Regions from separate parts of the Colwellia sp. BRX10-9 genome, predicted to be linked through region 1. Evidence: predicted binding sites of a transcription regulator. Region 1 holds the regulator's gene; the other holds the start of a gene.

Region 1 (7,559 bases):
TCGCTGAAATTCTTGATCAAGCCCGTAAAAACGGCGAATCAATTATGTTTGAAGGTGCTCAAGGTACTTTACTTGATATTGATCACGGTACTTATCCTTATGTAACTTCTTCAAACACTACTGCAGGTGGCGTTGCTACTGGTTGTGGTTTTGGACCTCGTCATTTAGATTATATTTTAGGTATTACTAAAGCATACACAACACGTGTTGGCTCTGGTCCTTTCCCTACAGAATTAGATGACGAAATCGGTGAACATTTAGGTACTGTAGGCCATGAATTTGGCGCGACTACTGGACGTGAACGTCGATGTGGTTGGTTTGACGCGGTTGCTATGCACCGTGCCATTCAAGTTAACAGCGTAACAGGATTTTGTTTAACTAAACTTGATGTTTTAGACGGTTTAAAAACCCTTAAAATATGTACAGGTTACCGCACTGAAGCTGGCGACATTATTACTGTACCGCCTACAGCTGCTGAAGGTTATGACAGAATTACACCTGTTTATGAAGAAATGCCAGGTTGGTCTGAAGTTACTGTTGGCGCAACTTCTCGTGACGCTTTACCTGCTAATGCGATCGCTTACATTAAGCGTATTGAAGAATTAACAGGTGTACCGGTTGATATTATTTCAACAGGCCCAGATCGTAATGAAACCATTATTTTAGTAAACCCGTTTGCTGAGTAATTAGAGCGAATAATTTTTTTCTAAAATAAGACGAATAAAACCACCCCTGAGGTGGTTTTTTTTTACCTAAAATAAATTATTTCAATGGCCATTATTGAATATAAATTCAAAAGCAATTAATCAAGGTTATAAGCGATAGTGACAACGTTGATGAAGATTAATTATTAATTGGATAACTTAACCGATAAATTCGTTGTTGTGTATTGAAAAAAAGAAAAATCGATGGCTAAATTTTTTAAGTCAAAGAAGTTTATAAAAGTGGTCATAAAATACGGTGAATAGATTAAGCTGTATAGCGAATATTTAGTTTTATGATGTGCAATACAAAAGGGCTAAGGGTATGTTTGTTATAGCTTCTAGCACTTTTTTATATAAGAATAACGTTGGAACAAAATGTAAGATTACAATAGTATATACCCGTTACTTTTTAAAGATCACAGACAAAGGTGTATCTTGATTGATAACGAGTCTATAAAACTATGCTGTATATAAACAAAATAAAACGTGAAAAATGGCATATATAAGACAATAAATTCACCTAACGCATAGGATCAATCATGACTGACTTTCGCCAACAAGCACTTGATTACCATCAATTCCCAACACCTGGAAAAATAAGTGTTGAATTAACCACGGCCGCTGAAACTAGCCGTGATTTAGCACTCGCCTATAGCCCAGGTGTTGCTGAACCGGTTCGCGCAATTGCGGCAAATCCCGATGATGTTTACAAATATACGGGCAAAGGCAATACCGTCGCTGTTATTACCAATGGTACCGCTATTTTAGGGTTAGGTAATCTAGGTGGTATGGCGGCTAAGCCGGTAATGGAAGGCAAAGCATTATTATTTAAGCGATTTGCAGGTATTAATTCATTTGATATCGAAGTTAAACATAAGACAGTTGAAGAATTTATAAATACGGTCGCCAATATCGCTGACAGTTTTGGTGGTATTAATTTAGAAGATATTAAAGCACCAGAGTGTTTTGCTATTGAAAAAGCACTTATTGAACGTTGTAAAATACCGGTATTTCACGATGACCAACATGGTACAGCTATTGTTACCGCTGCTGGAATGATCAATGCCTTGGAAATCCAAGGTAAAAGTATTAAAGATGCCAACATTATTTGTCTTGGCGCAGGCGCAGCAGCGATTGCTTGTATGGAACTATTAATCAAATGTGGCGCTCAGCGCGAAAAAATCTACATGCTTGATACTAAAGGTGTCATTCACACCCGACGTGATGATCTTAACGAATATAAGCGTATGTTTGCTAATAATACTGATAAACGTACCCTTGAAGATGTTATCGATGGCGCAGATGTATTTGTTGGTGTTTCTGGACCTAATCTACTTTCTGCTGAGCATGTAAAATTAATGGCACCCAATCCAATTATCTTTGCTTGTTCAAACCCAGATCCTGAAATAAAACCCTCATTAGCGCTTGCTGTTCGTGATGATCTTATTATTGCTACAGGTCGCTCTGATTACCCTAACCAGGTCAATAATGTGTTATGTTTTCCTTTTATTTTTCGTGGCGCTTTAGATGTTCGCGCTAGAACGATTAACGATGAGATGAAAATTGCCGCTGTCCATGCAATTCGTGAATTAGCAAAGGAACCTGTTTCGCAAGAAGTGTTAGATGCTAGTGGTGAGAAAAGTTTGACCTTTGGTAAGGAGTATATTATTCCTAAGCCGATGGATCCACGTTTGTGTGGTCGAGTAGCGCTTGCCGTTGCTAAAGCGGCGGTTGAGTCTGGAGTGGCAGCCCTAGAATTACCTGAAAACTATATGGAATAATCAGTAGTATTTATTAATAACGCTGTAAAAGGAGAGCTCGACTCTCCTTTTTTTATTTATGACAAATAGTAGGTCATGGTGCAGTGACTACATGGACGCAGAAAGTAGGAATTAAGAAATAGGGTAACGCAGGAGCAGTTACCTCTTGTACGTCATCTATATTCCTGACAAATCATTAATACTTGCACCTCTGTAGATAATGTCACCGATGGCAAAGCATAACAATATTGAGTAGGACGAATAACAATGAAAACTTCAACGAAAGCCGTTTTACTCTCAGCACTTGTTTACCCGGGTATTGGCCAACTAATGTGTCACGCTTATCGACGGGCTACGTTATTTATTTTAAGTTTTTCTGTGACAGTATATTTGTATATTGAAGAAGTGATGAGGCAATATCAGCCACTTATTAATAAAGTTAAATCAGGTGACGTTGCGCTCAATAGCCAAGCACTGATCGCAGAGATGTCAAAAAATCCCATTATTGTTGACCCTATCTTAATGAGTATATTAACCTATACACTACTAACTTGTTGGTTATTGGCTATTGTAGATGCTTACCGTATGGGCATAAAAAAAGACGCCAGAGCGTCTTTTTGAGGAAGTGTATTAAGACCCTTAGCTACTCGTCTTCAATTTCAAATTGACTGAAGTCGGTAATACCTTTTGCTATTAAGGCTTCGCGCACACTTTTAGGTAGCATCTCTGTATTGTCTTTTGTTAAATCGCCATCATCAGGAAGAGGCTGTCCGGTAAAAGCATGCAGAAAAGCTTCACATAACAATTCGCTGTTAGTTGCATGGCGTAAGTTGTTAACTTGCCGACGAGTACGTTCATCCGTTAACACTTTCAGTACCCGCAACGGGATTGAGACCGTGATTTTTTTAACTTGCTCACTTTTTTTACCATGTTCGGCGTATGGTTTTATATAATCGCCATTCCACTTTGCCATTTAATTACCTTTGTTTAGCTAAATTACTTTTTATAAGTTAGATTTTACTGGTTGTTGGCGTTGAGTCAATAACGAATGTGTAGAAGTTTAGAAGTCTAAAGTTCTTGACCGACAAAAGTAAAGCGTTTAGAGTTATAGACGTCCAAACATCTATTTGATTTTACTGCCCGATTGGAGCAAAAAATGACAAGCAAAAAACCAGCAACATTAGCTGTTAGAGCCGGCATTAATAGTGATGAACATCACGGTGCGGTTGTTCCTGCCATTCATTTATCGAGTACTTATGCTTTAAAAGGCTTCAACAATAAGCGCCAATTTGATTATTCCAGAACAGGCAACCCCACTCGAAGCACGTTTGCACAAGCTATCGCTGATTTAGAGCAGGGTGCTGTAGGCATTGTTACCAGCACAGGAATGTCAGCGGTGCACTTAATTTGTCAGTTACTGACAACAAAAGATACGGTTGTTATTCCACATGATTGCTATGGTGGAAGTTATCGCTTGTTTACCCACCTAGCAAAACGTGGCTTATTTAATGTGCTTGTTGTTGATCAAAACGATGATCAAGCGTTAGCGCAAGCGCTTGAACAAAAGCCAAGATTAGTTTTGATTGAGTCACCCAGTAACCCATTATTACGGCTGGTTGATATAAAAAAGGTTACTCAAGCCAGTCATGCTGTTGGTGCTTTAGTGGCAGTAGATAATACGTTTCTTTCTCCCTTGTTACAGCAACCGCTATTATTAGGTGCTGATATTGTTTTTCACTCGACAACTAAATATATTAATGGTCATAGTGATGTTGTGGGTGGGGTGTTAGTAACAAAAGAAAAAGAACTGGGTGAAGAGCTAGCGTGGTGGGCAAATTGTATTGGTATTACGGGTTCACCTTTCGACAGTTATCTGGCATTACGTGGCTTAAAAACCTTACCACTGCGCATGAAACAGCATCAAGAAAATGCTAATGCTGTTGCAAAATACTTAGAAAATCATCGAGCAATTAACGCGGTATACTTTCCTGGTTTAAAAAATCACCCGGGACACGAAATTGCTAAGCGTCAGCAAAAAGATTTTGGCGCTATGATGAGTTTCGAAATAAAAGGTGGTGTTGAAGCGGTTAAAGTACTCTTTGACAACTTATCACTCTTTACCTTGGCACAGTCATTAGGTGGCGTTGAAAGTTTAATCAGTCATCCATCAACGATGACCCATGCAGGTATGGAAATTGAAGCACAAATTGCAGCGGGTATTACTCAATCTTTAATCCGAATTTCTGTCGGTATTGAAGATGTTAGTGATATTATTAATGACTTAGAACAAGCTTTATCGGCAAGCCAAATTTAAAGTTGTAGACTATTTTTAGTAGAAGAATTAATGAGTGAAAATGACACAGTCAAATACAGTAGAACAATTATCATCAGGGAATAATCAACTGGCGAAGCATGCTATTCATGTACATAAATTTGGTGGCAGTAGCTTAGCAACTACCCAATGTATTGAACGTGTGGTTGATATTATTCGTCAAAACTGTCAATTAAATGATTTAGTTGTTGTTTCGGCAAATGGAAACACTACGGATGACTTATTCAATATTTATAAACTCGCACTTGAAGAAAGTGACGAGCTGTTTTTGGCTATTGAAACACTAGAGAAATCACAAAGCACATTAATTGGTGAGTTATTGAACCCTAGCAGTGCAGCAGACCTTATCAAGGTTTTGTCTGATGATATAACACAATTAACGGCTTGGTTATCTGATCAGCCAAGCCAACACCATGCAGATATGCTGGCATTTGGTGAGCTGTGGTCGGCGCGTTTATTATCGGCGGTGTTAAGTGAAAAAGTTTGTCCAAGTTATGCTATTGATGCGCGTGACTTTCTGGTTATCAATAATGATAAAGACTGTGCAGTCGACAATCAGCAAAGTAGTCAAAATTTTCAGCAGAACTTACAAAAAGGAAAGTTGGCGGTTATTACTGGCTATATCACTAAAAATTCTCAAGGTGAAACCTGTACTTTAGGTCGTAATGGTAGTGACTATTCAGCAACAATTATTGCATCACTGTCGGGCGCGCTGAATGTTACCCTATGGACTGACGTTGATGGCATTTATAGTGCCGATCCTCGTATTGTACCACTTGCCCGTAAATTACATCGCTTACCTAATGGTGTCGCGAAAGAATTAGGCCGCTTAGGTAACCCGGTTCTGCATGCAAAAACCTTACAGCCGCTCACTAACCACAGCACACACCTTCATGTAGCAAGTAGCTTTGATCCTGAAATTTCTGGTACAGAGATAGGAAAATTTGGTCAAATTGCTAAACAGGAATTGTCGGTTACCTCGCTTAACGATCTGTTACTGGTAAAATCGACCAGTTTAGCCGGTTCGTTTGGTGAACAAGCCAGTAATGAGTTTTCTGCGATATGTAGTGATGTTCAGCAAGGCTTTATGGTTATCCACCAAACACAACAAAAATTAGTGAGTCAGTGGCTGGCGAGTCATGATACCGAAGTATCATTCACACCGGTGTCGATTATAGCGATTGTTGGTCATAGTGTGGTAAATCAAGGTAATATCCAAGCGCGTTTTAAACGTGCCCTTAAACATACTCATGTACTGCAGGTGGTGAACTCGTTAAGTGAGCATAGTATTATCGCCATTCTTCAGCAGAGTTGTACCGGTGAGTTACTTAATAATGTTCATTATGATATGACTAAAGACGCTCGACACATAGGTGTTGTTGTTTCAGGGCTTGGTAATATAGGTCAACGATTTTTAGACTTGTTACCCGCGCAACTCAATCGAGTCTCTGTGTTAGAGAACGTTCATTTAGTCGGTTTAGTCACTTCTAAAAAAGCACTGCTTAATACCGATGGTATCGATGTTAATCAAGCAATGTCGCTTTATGAAAGAGATGCTACGCCTTGTGATAATGTCTTATTGATGTCGTGGTTAACGAACCATCCTTACGACGAATTAATTGTTGTCGATATCACCCCTAGCGAACATTTTAGTGATTTATACAGTGAGTTCTTTAAAGAAGGTATTCATGTTATTGGTGCCAATAAATGGGCGGCTTCTGCCAGTACCGCTCGTTATAATGACTTAGTATTAACCGCGGCTGAAAATAAAAGCTTATGGTTAGGCAGTACTACTGTTGGCGCCGGTTTACCGGTTAACTTTGCCATTAACGATTTATTGAAAAGTGGCGATAAGATAACGGAAATATCAGGAATTTTTTCAGGCACGCTTTCTTGGCTATTTGAAACCTATGATGCCAGTGTACCGTTTTCAACCTTATTAATGGATGCCTTATCTCAAGGGATCACTGAACCCGATCCACGAGAAGATCTGTCTGGGCGAGACGTGCAACGAAAATTACTGATCTTAGCGCGTATGGCAGGTTTTGAATTATCACTTGATGATATTGAATGCGAAAATTTAGTGCCAGAATCCTTACAAGGGTTATCAACGACAGAATTTTTAGCAAAGTCAGCAGACTTGGACAGTTACTTTGCTGAACAACTCACTAGCGCATCTAAACAGCAAGCCTGTATTCGTTATATTGCAAAATTCTGTGTCAACGAACAAGGCCAATTGAGCGCTAAGGTTTATCTTGCGACGCTTGCTAAGAATGATCCTTTTGCCTCTTTAACTCCGGGTGATAATATCTTTTTAATTAAGAGCCATTGGTATCAAGATAACCCCCTTATTATTCGTGGACCAGGCGCGGGTCGTGATGTTACCGCGGGTGGCCTACATTCAGACTTAGTGAGTATTTGCCAGCAACTGGCCGGTAAAAAACACCAAGTTAAAATCAAAGGTCTAAGTTAAATTAGCATAATCTAGCTATCATCATTATTACTACACTAAGGCATTAATACGCTAAATGAGAAAAAGCACAACTTGTAGGTTGTGCTTTTTCTCAATCGATACTAATAAACACTTGTCTGTTATCGCATTATTAACTAGCATTTAGATAATTAAAAAAAGTAGCTACTTAGCACAGGCACCAAGTTGTATTTACATGGAAAATAAAACCTATAGCGACAGCTATTTTACCAGCCAAGTAAAAAGTCTTTTAAGCAGAATTTATGGCCACAGCCAATTAAATGATTCCGTTC
Region 2 (7,559 bases), on a different contig from region 1:
CGTGATAATATAAATAGTAACTTTTTGATGAGTAATAGTTAAAAGTTATCGGTGCTTGTTATTCTTTTTTTTATCAATAACTTATAAGTCACCTTGTTTTGTTTTTGATAATATAATTAAAATAGTTGTAAAAAAGCTTGATACTGTACGGTCATACAGTATACTTGCTTCATCAAAACGAAATCTTAGCAACATCGGCGGAACAAACATGAAAGACGATAAAGAAAAAGCATTAGCAGCAGCATTAAGTCAAATTGAAAGACAATTTGGTAAAGGCTCAATTATGAAGCTTGGTGATAATAACACCATGGATGTTGAAACCATTTCTACAGGTTCATTGGCGCTTGATGTTGCACTCGGTGCGGGTGGTTTGCCACTTGGGCGTGTTGTTGAAATTTATGGTCCTGAATCAAGTGGTAAAACAACGTTAACGCTTGAAGTTATTGCTGAAGCTCAGCGTAACGGTAAAGTTTGTGCCTTTGTTGATGCTGAGCATGCACTTGACCCTATTTATGCTGAAAAGTTAGGTGTTAACATTAACGAATTACTTGTTTCTCAGCCTGATACCGGTGAGCAAGCATTGGAAATTTGTGACATGCTAACGCGTTCAGGTGCTATAGACGTTATTGTTGTCGATTCTGTTGCTGCACTTACACCAAAAGCAGAAATTGAAGGCGATATGGGTGACTCTCATATGGGATTACAAGCCCGTATGCTTTCACAAGCAATGCGTAAGTTGACAGGTAACTTGAAAAAATCTAATACCATGATTATTTTCATTAACCAAATTCGTATGAAAATTGGTGTAATGTTTGGTTCTCCTGAAACCACAACGGGTGGTAATGCACTTAAGTTTTATGCTTCTGTTCGTTTAGATATTCGACGTATCGGTGCTGTAAAAGCAGGCGACGAAATTATTGGTAACGAAACCCGCGTAAAAGTGGTTAAAAACAAAATAGCGCCTCCTTTTAAACAAGCAGAATTTCAGATTTTATATGGCGAAGGTATTAACAGCTTAGGTGAATTAATTGATTTAGGCGTTTTGCATAACATGGTTGAAAAAGCCGGTTCTTGGTATAGCTACAATGGCGATCGTATTGGCCAAGGTAAAGCAAATGCGGCTAAATCTTTAGCAGAAAAACCTGAAATGGCAAAAGAACTTGATAAGCGTTTACGCGACTTACTGTTAATTAAAAGTGTAAGAGCAAGTGAAAAACCAGCTAAAGAAGAAGAAGCTGTAGAATAAACATTACACATTACACATTAAACATAAAAGTTTAAACAATTATTAAGCCACTGTATTTACAGTGGCTTTTTTATATCTAATTAGTGACTTTGCTCTCTTATGCTATCGTTATTTAATGTGCTATATAGTATTTTACCTAAGCATCTTTACTGCCCAATACCCCCCGTTTATCTACGTAGCACTCTATTAGGCTAGTTCCACCAATATTTACTCGCTAGGGTTATAGATGACAAATAATATTAACGTAAAAAACATTATAGACGTCTATACGTTTAGATGTTGACATAGCTAAAAATCCACGTACCATAAAATGATAATATTTATATATCCGTTATCATTCGTAGTACTTGAGTTAGTCGAAACCTGTATGTTGATTGGTAGCCAGAATATAAGTTAATAAATGAAAGTAGAGAACGAAGTGTTCATGCTTGTTTGACATTATTTGATTAGGTAAACGCTATGCCCATTAAAATTCCAGATTTATTACCTGCTTTGTCTATTTTAGGTGAAGAAAATATTTTTGTAATGTCTGAGCGTAGAGCGGCAAGTCAAGAAATTCGCCCAATGAAAGTCGCTATTCTCAATCTAATGCCTAATAAAATTGAAACAGAAGTTCAAATATTACGGGTATTGTCTAATACACCTTTACAAATAAATGTCGATTTTGTGCGTATTCACGCCAATGAATCGAAACATACGCCGAAAGAGCACTTAGATAATTTTTACCGCCTCTTTGATGACATTAAAAATACTCAATACGATGGCTTAATTATAACCGGTGCACCATTGGCGTTAATGGAATACGAGAAAGTAACTTTTTGGGATAAAATTTGTGAAATATTTGATTGGGCTGAAGAAAATGTCACCTCAACAATGTTTTCTTGTTGGGCTGCTCATGCCGCTCTATATCATCACTATGGATTGCGACGACATTTAAGAAAAGAAAAATTATCTGGTGTTTTTCAGCATAGCCCCATCGACCAAAAAGAACAGCTTACCCGCGGCTTTGAAGAATTTTTTAATGTCCCACACTCACGATTTGGATATATTGATAAGTCTGATTACCTATCAATTCCTGAATTAAAAATTATAGCTGAATCTCCACAAGCAGGCGTTTATGTGGTCGCGAGCAAAAATAAACAACAAGTCTATTTAACCGGACATCCAGAATATGACTCAACCACGCTAGATGAAGAGTTTCAACGTGATCTTAAGGCTGATGTTAATGCAGTTATGCCCAATAATTATTATATTGATGATGACATAACAAAAGTGCCACACAGTTCATGGCGTAGTCATGCCAGTTTATTATTTACTAATTGGTTAAACTATTATGTTTATCAGATCACACCGTACAAGCTAGATGCAACAAATATTAAAGCAATACACCCAGACGCAGAAATATAAACAGTGTCGGATATATCTAGTCATTAAATTAAGTTTGAAAGTAAAAGTAGAGAAATCGTATGAAAAAATCAGCATCATTTAGTCGTCTTGAGCAACAAATACAAAAAAGAATTCTTATTTTAGATGGTGCTATGGGGACGATGATCCAAGCCTATAAATTTGAAGAACAAGATTACCGAGGTGAACAGTTTGCTGATTGGCATCTTGATGTCAAAGGCAATAATGATATGTTAGTGCTTACACAACCCGAGGTAATTAAAGCTATTCACTATGAATACCTTGAAGCGGGTGCTGATATTATTGAAACGAATACTTTTAATGCCACCACGATTGCGATGGCAGATTACGATATGCAGTCGTACAGTGCGGCAATCAATTTAGCGGCGGCACAAATAGCCCGTGCAGCAGCGGATGAATTCACCGCTAAAAACCCTGATAAACCAAGGTTTGTTGCCGGCGTTTTAGGGCCAACGAACAGAACATGTTCTATTTCACCCGATGTTAACGATCCTGCTTATCGAAATGTGACTTTTGATCAATTAAAAGATGCCTACATAGAATCAACGAAAGCACTGATTGAAGGTGGCTCAGATATTATTCTTATTGAGACTATCTTTGATACCTTAAATGCTAAAGCGGCTATTTTTGCGGTTGAAACTGTTTTTGATGAATTACAGTTACGTTTACCTGTAATGGTCTCGGGTACCATTACTGATGCATCAGGCAGAACATTGTCAGGACAAACCACCGAAGCTTTTTATAATTCATTGCGCCACGCAAAACCTATTTCATTTGGTTTGAACTGTGCATTAGGTCCGGTTGAACTAAGACAATATGTGGCAGAATTGAGTCGAATATCAGACTTTGCTGTTTCAGCTCATCCTAATGCAGGTTTGCCTAATGCCTTTGGTGAATACGATTTCAGCGTCGAAGATATGAATGTTCATGTCAATGAGTGGGCTGAATCGGGATTCCTTAACATTATTGGTGGCTGTTGTGGTACAACGCCAGCGCATATAAAAGGTATGGCGGATGCGGTTGCCAATGTAAAACCTAGGGAAATTAGCGCCAGGAAAATTGCTTGTCGTTTGTCCGGGCTTGAAGCGTTAACCATAGAGGAAAGTTCATTATTTGTTAACGTTGGCGAACGAACTAATGTTACTGGCTCTGCTGTATTTAAGCGCTTAATTACCGAAGAAAATTACGAACAAGCCGTCGCTGTTGCCCTGCAACAAGTTGCCAATGGCGCGCAAATTATAGATATAAATATGGATGAAGGCATGCTTGATTCAAAAGCGGCGATGATCCGTTATTTGAATTTAATTGCTGGTGAGCCAGATATCGCGAAAGTGCCTATTATGCTTGATTCTTCTAAATGGGATATTTTAGAAGAAGGCTTGAAATGTATTCAGGGCAAGGGGGTTGTTAACTCAATCAGCTTGAAAGAGGGCGAAGAAAACTTCCGTAAACAAGCTGAACTATTACGCCGTTATGGTGCGGCTGTTATTGTTATGGCCTTCGACGAACAAGGTCAAGCAGACACACGGGTACGTAAGTATGAAATATGTAAACGTGCTTATGAAATTTTAGTCAATGAAATAGGCTTTCCTGCAGAAGACATTATCTTTGATCCCAATATTTTTGCGGTAGCAACCGGTATCGAAGAGCATAATAACTATGCGGTAGATTTTATTGAAGCGGTTGCCGATATAAAAGAAAACCTGCCTCATGCGATGATTTCGGGCGGTGTTTCTAACGTATCATTTTCATTTCGTGGTAATAACCCAGTACGTGAAGCGATTCATGCGGTGTTTTTATACCACGCAATAAAAAATGGTATGGACATGGGCATTGTAAATGCAGGTCAGTTAGCTATTTATTCAGATATTCCTGACGATCTCCGCCTTGCTGTTGAAGATGTTATACAAAATAGCGATGACGATGCAACAGAACGCTTACTTGATGTGGCTGAGTCTTATCGTGGGCAAGCGGGGAGCAAAAACAATAAGGCTGATTTAACCTGGCGTGAGCTACCGATTAAAGAGCGTTTAGAATACTCTTTGGTTAAAGGCATTAATGAATTTATTGTCGAAGATACTGAAGCAGCAAGGCTAGTGGCTGAACGACCTCTTGATGTTATTGAAGGACCATTAATGGATGGTATGAATACCGTTGGTGATTTATTTGGTGCTGGCGAAATGTTTCTGCCACAAGTGGTAAAATCAGCCCGAGTGATGAAACAAGCTGTTGCTCATTTAAATCCATTCATTGAAGCTGAAAAAACTGAAATAAAATCAAACGGCAAAATCTTACTGGCAACAGTAAAGGGTGATGTCCACGATATTGGTAAAAATATAGTCGGTGTTGTCTTACAGTGTAACAACTACGAAATTATTGATTTAGGTGTCATGGTTTCTTGTGATGACATCTTACGCGTGGCGAAAGCCGAAAAGGTCGATGTGATTGGATTGTCAGGTTTGATAACACCGTCACTTGATGAAATGGTGCATGTTGCTAAAGAAATGAAACGTCTTAATTTTGACTTGCCGTTACTTATTGGTGGCGCGACAACATCAAAAGCTCATACTGCCGTTAAAATAGAGCAACAATATCAACATCCGGTTATATATGTGCCTAATGCGTCACGTTCAGTTTCAGTCGTTAGTACCTTACTTTCAGATGATAGTGAGAAACGTGCGGCATTTTTAGCGCGTCAAGATGATGAATATGCGCGGGTGCGAGAGCGTCATTATAAAAAAGGACCACGTTCAAGCTTAATATCATTAGAAGATGCACGCGCCAATGCTGCGCCGATAAGTTTTGAAAACTATACCCCTAAAATACCCAATAAACTTGGTGTTACGGTACTTGATGATCTTGATTTAAATGTCATTCGAAACTACATCGATTGGACGCCATTTTTCATGACTTGGCAGTTATCAGGCAAATATCCGCTTATTTTACGACACGAAGTGGTCGGCGAAGAAGCAACTAATCTATTTAATGATGCTAATGCTTTATTAGACGATATTATTAACAGTAAAAAGTTAACCGCAAAAGCGGTTTTTGGTCTGTTTCCAGCTCATCGTCAAAAAGATGATTTAATATTATTTGCAGATGAAAACCGAGATAAGCAATTGATGAAATTGCATCAATTGCGTCAACAAAGTAAAAAACCAGCAGGGCAGTTTAACCGTTGTTTGGCTGATTATATCGCGGATAAAACGTCGGGTATTAAAGATTATGTTGGTGCTTTCGCGGTATCTGCAGGTTATGGTTGCGACGAGCTAGTGAAGGAGTTCGCCGCTCAACATGATGACTACAATAGTATTTTAGTTAAAGCTGTTGCCGACCGATTAGCAGAAGCGAGTGCTGAATATCTCCATGAAAAAATTCGCAAAGAATACTGGGGATATGCCCCACAAGAGTCGCTTGCTAATGACGATTTAATTCGTGAAAAATATCAAGGTATTAGACCTGCGCCGGGTTATCCTGCCTGTCCAGAACATACCGAAAAAGGTTTGTTGTGGGAACTACTCAATGTTGAAGAAAACATCGGCATGGAGCTCACCTCAAGTTTTGCCATGTGGCCTGGCGCCGCGGTTAGTGGTTGGTACTTTGCTCACCCAGAATCAAAATACTTTGCGGTCGCTAAAGTCGCTAAAGACCAAGTGATTAATTATGCGACTCGCAAAGGGATGACATTGCCACAAGCAGAGCGTTGGCTGTCAGCTAACTTGGATTATGAACCTGAGTAATTAATAGAGCCATTATCATTTAGTTTATACGGCAACGGCCTTAAATCTCTGTAAAGTAGGTTTAAGGCCGTTGTTCATTTGACTACTCAATGTTAAACGACGAGATGACCTGTGTTGTGTATTAAAAGGTTCTTTCGATAAACCAATAAATAGCGATAACGGCGATAAGCGCACTTAACGGTATCACCACGTATTGTCTATATTGAGGTTTTTTAGCAAACCAGCGCGTCGCTAATAAAGCTAAGGCAACGACCGTTATTTGCCCCAACTCAACGCCAATATTAAATGAAATTAAGCTACTGACATACTCACTCTTGGGTAAGCCCAGTTCAACAAGTACTGCTGCAAACCCTAAACCGTGCAGTAAACCAAAAGCAAAGATAATGGGTAAGCGCCACTTTGTTAGTTTGTGATAAAAAATATTCTCAATAGCCACGTAAGCAATTGATAAGGCAATAAGCGGCTCTACAATGCTGCTAGGTAGGTTGATAATACCAAAGATACCCAAAGCTAGCGTAATGGTATGGGCAAGAGTAAAGGCACTTACCTGCCAGAGCAGTGTCGATGTCTTAGTGGCTAATAAAAATAGCGCGAGCACAAATAGAATATGATCAAGCCCTTGCGGCAGAATATGTACAAAGCCCTGATAGATATACTCAACAATATTAAGCAGCTTAATTTCGGCTGTTGAAAGTTTACGTACACCACCCTTGATATCATCAATAGAAAAGTGATGGCTGTTCTGGCCGGATAGCACTAAAGATTTCTCTGAACGGCTGACTGTTAATAAGACATCCCCTAAGATGGGCGAAAATATCAAGGCTGCGTTGTTACTTTTTTGTGGCAATTGACCCTGCGACAATAGCTTAATGGTTTTAGTCGGTGAGTCAGCGCGAAGTCTTGCTTTTAATTCAAATACCGTTAGCCCTGAAAAAGGGGCAACAAGCACACTTTCTTCATCAATAATAAAAGCGCTTTGTTGATTTATTATTTGCAATATTTTTGAGAGTAATTGCTTTATTTCAATTAAAGAGAGGTTTTTTAGATGATTAATTAAATCTGCCTCATCTACTGATGATTTTTGATGACTTTTAATAACATGCAAAACATCAATATCGATACTAAGTTGGTAGTTATTGTCTACAAGT

What was found. Region 1 encodes MetJ, which represses methionine synthesis genes. Its sites were predicted from a motif close to TAGACGTCTAGACGTCTA; they were not measured.
Region 2: a site for MetJ is predicted at 1,504-1,521, ahead of metA (homoserine O-succinyltransferase). Genes of this name have one in related genera too.

Annotation. Positions count from the first base shown of each region.
Region 1 is NZ_JACGVV010000002.1:249,693-257,251, forward strand. Features, by position in the region: gene H4J69_RS02330 (adenylosuccinate synthase) at 1-686, shown strand, start outside; gene H4J69_RS02335 (malic enzyme-like NAD(P)-binding protein) at 1,244-2,485, shown strand; gene H4J69_RS02340 (hypothetical protein) at 2,732-3,085, shown strand; gene metJ (met regulon transcriptional regulator MetJ) at 3,108-3,437, opposite strand; gene metB (cystathionine gamma-synthase) at 3,621-4,778, shown strand; gene metL (bifunctional aspartate kinase/homoserine dehydrogenase II) at 4,819-7,269, shown strand; gene H4J69_RS02360 (hypothetical protein) at 7,463-7,559, shown strand, end outside.
Region 2 is NZ_JACGVV010000030.1:13,338-20,896, forward strand. Features, by position in the region: gene recA (recombinase RecA) at 209-1,246, shown strand; gene metA (homoserine O-succinyltransferase) at 1,706-2,653, shown strand; gene metH (methionine synthase) at 2,713-6,411, shown strand; gene H4J69_RS15375 (HupE/UreJ family protein) at 6,533-7,559, opposite strand, start outside.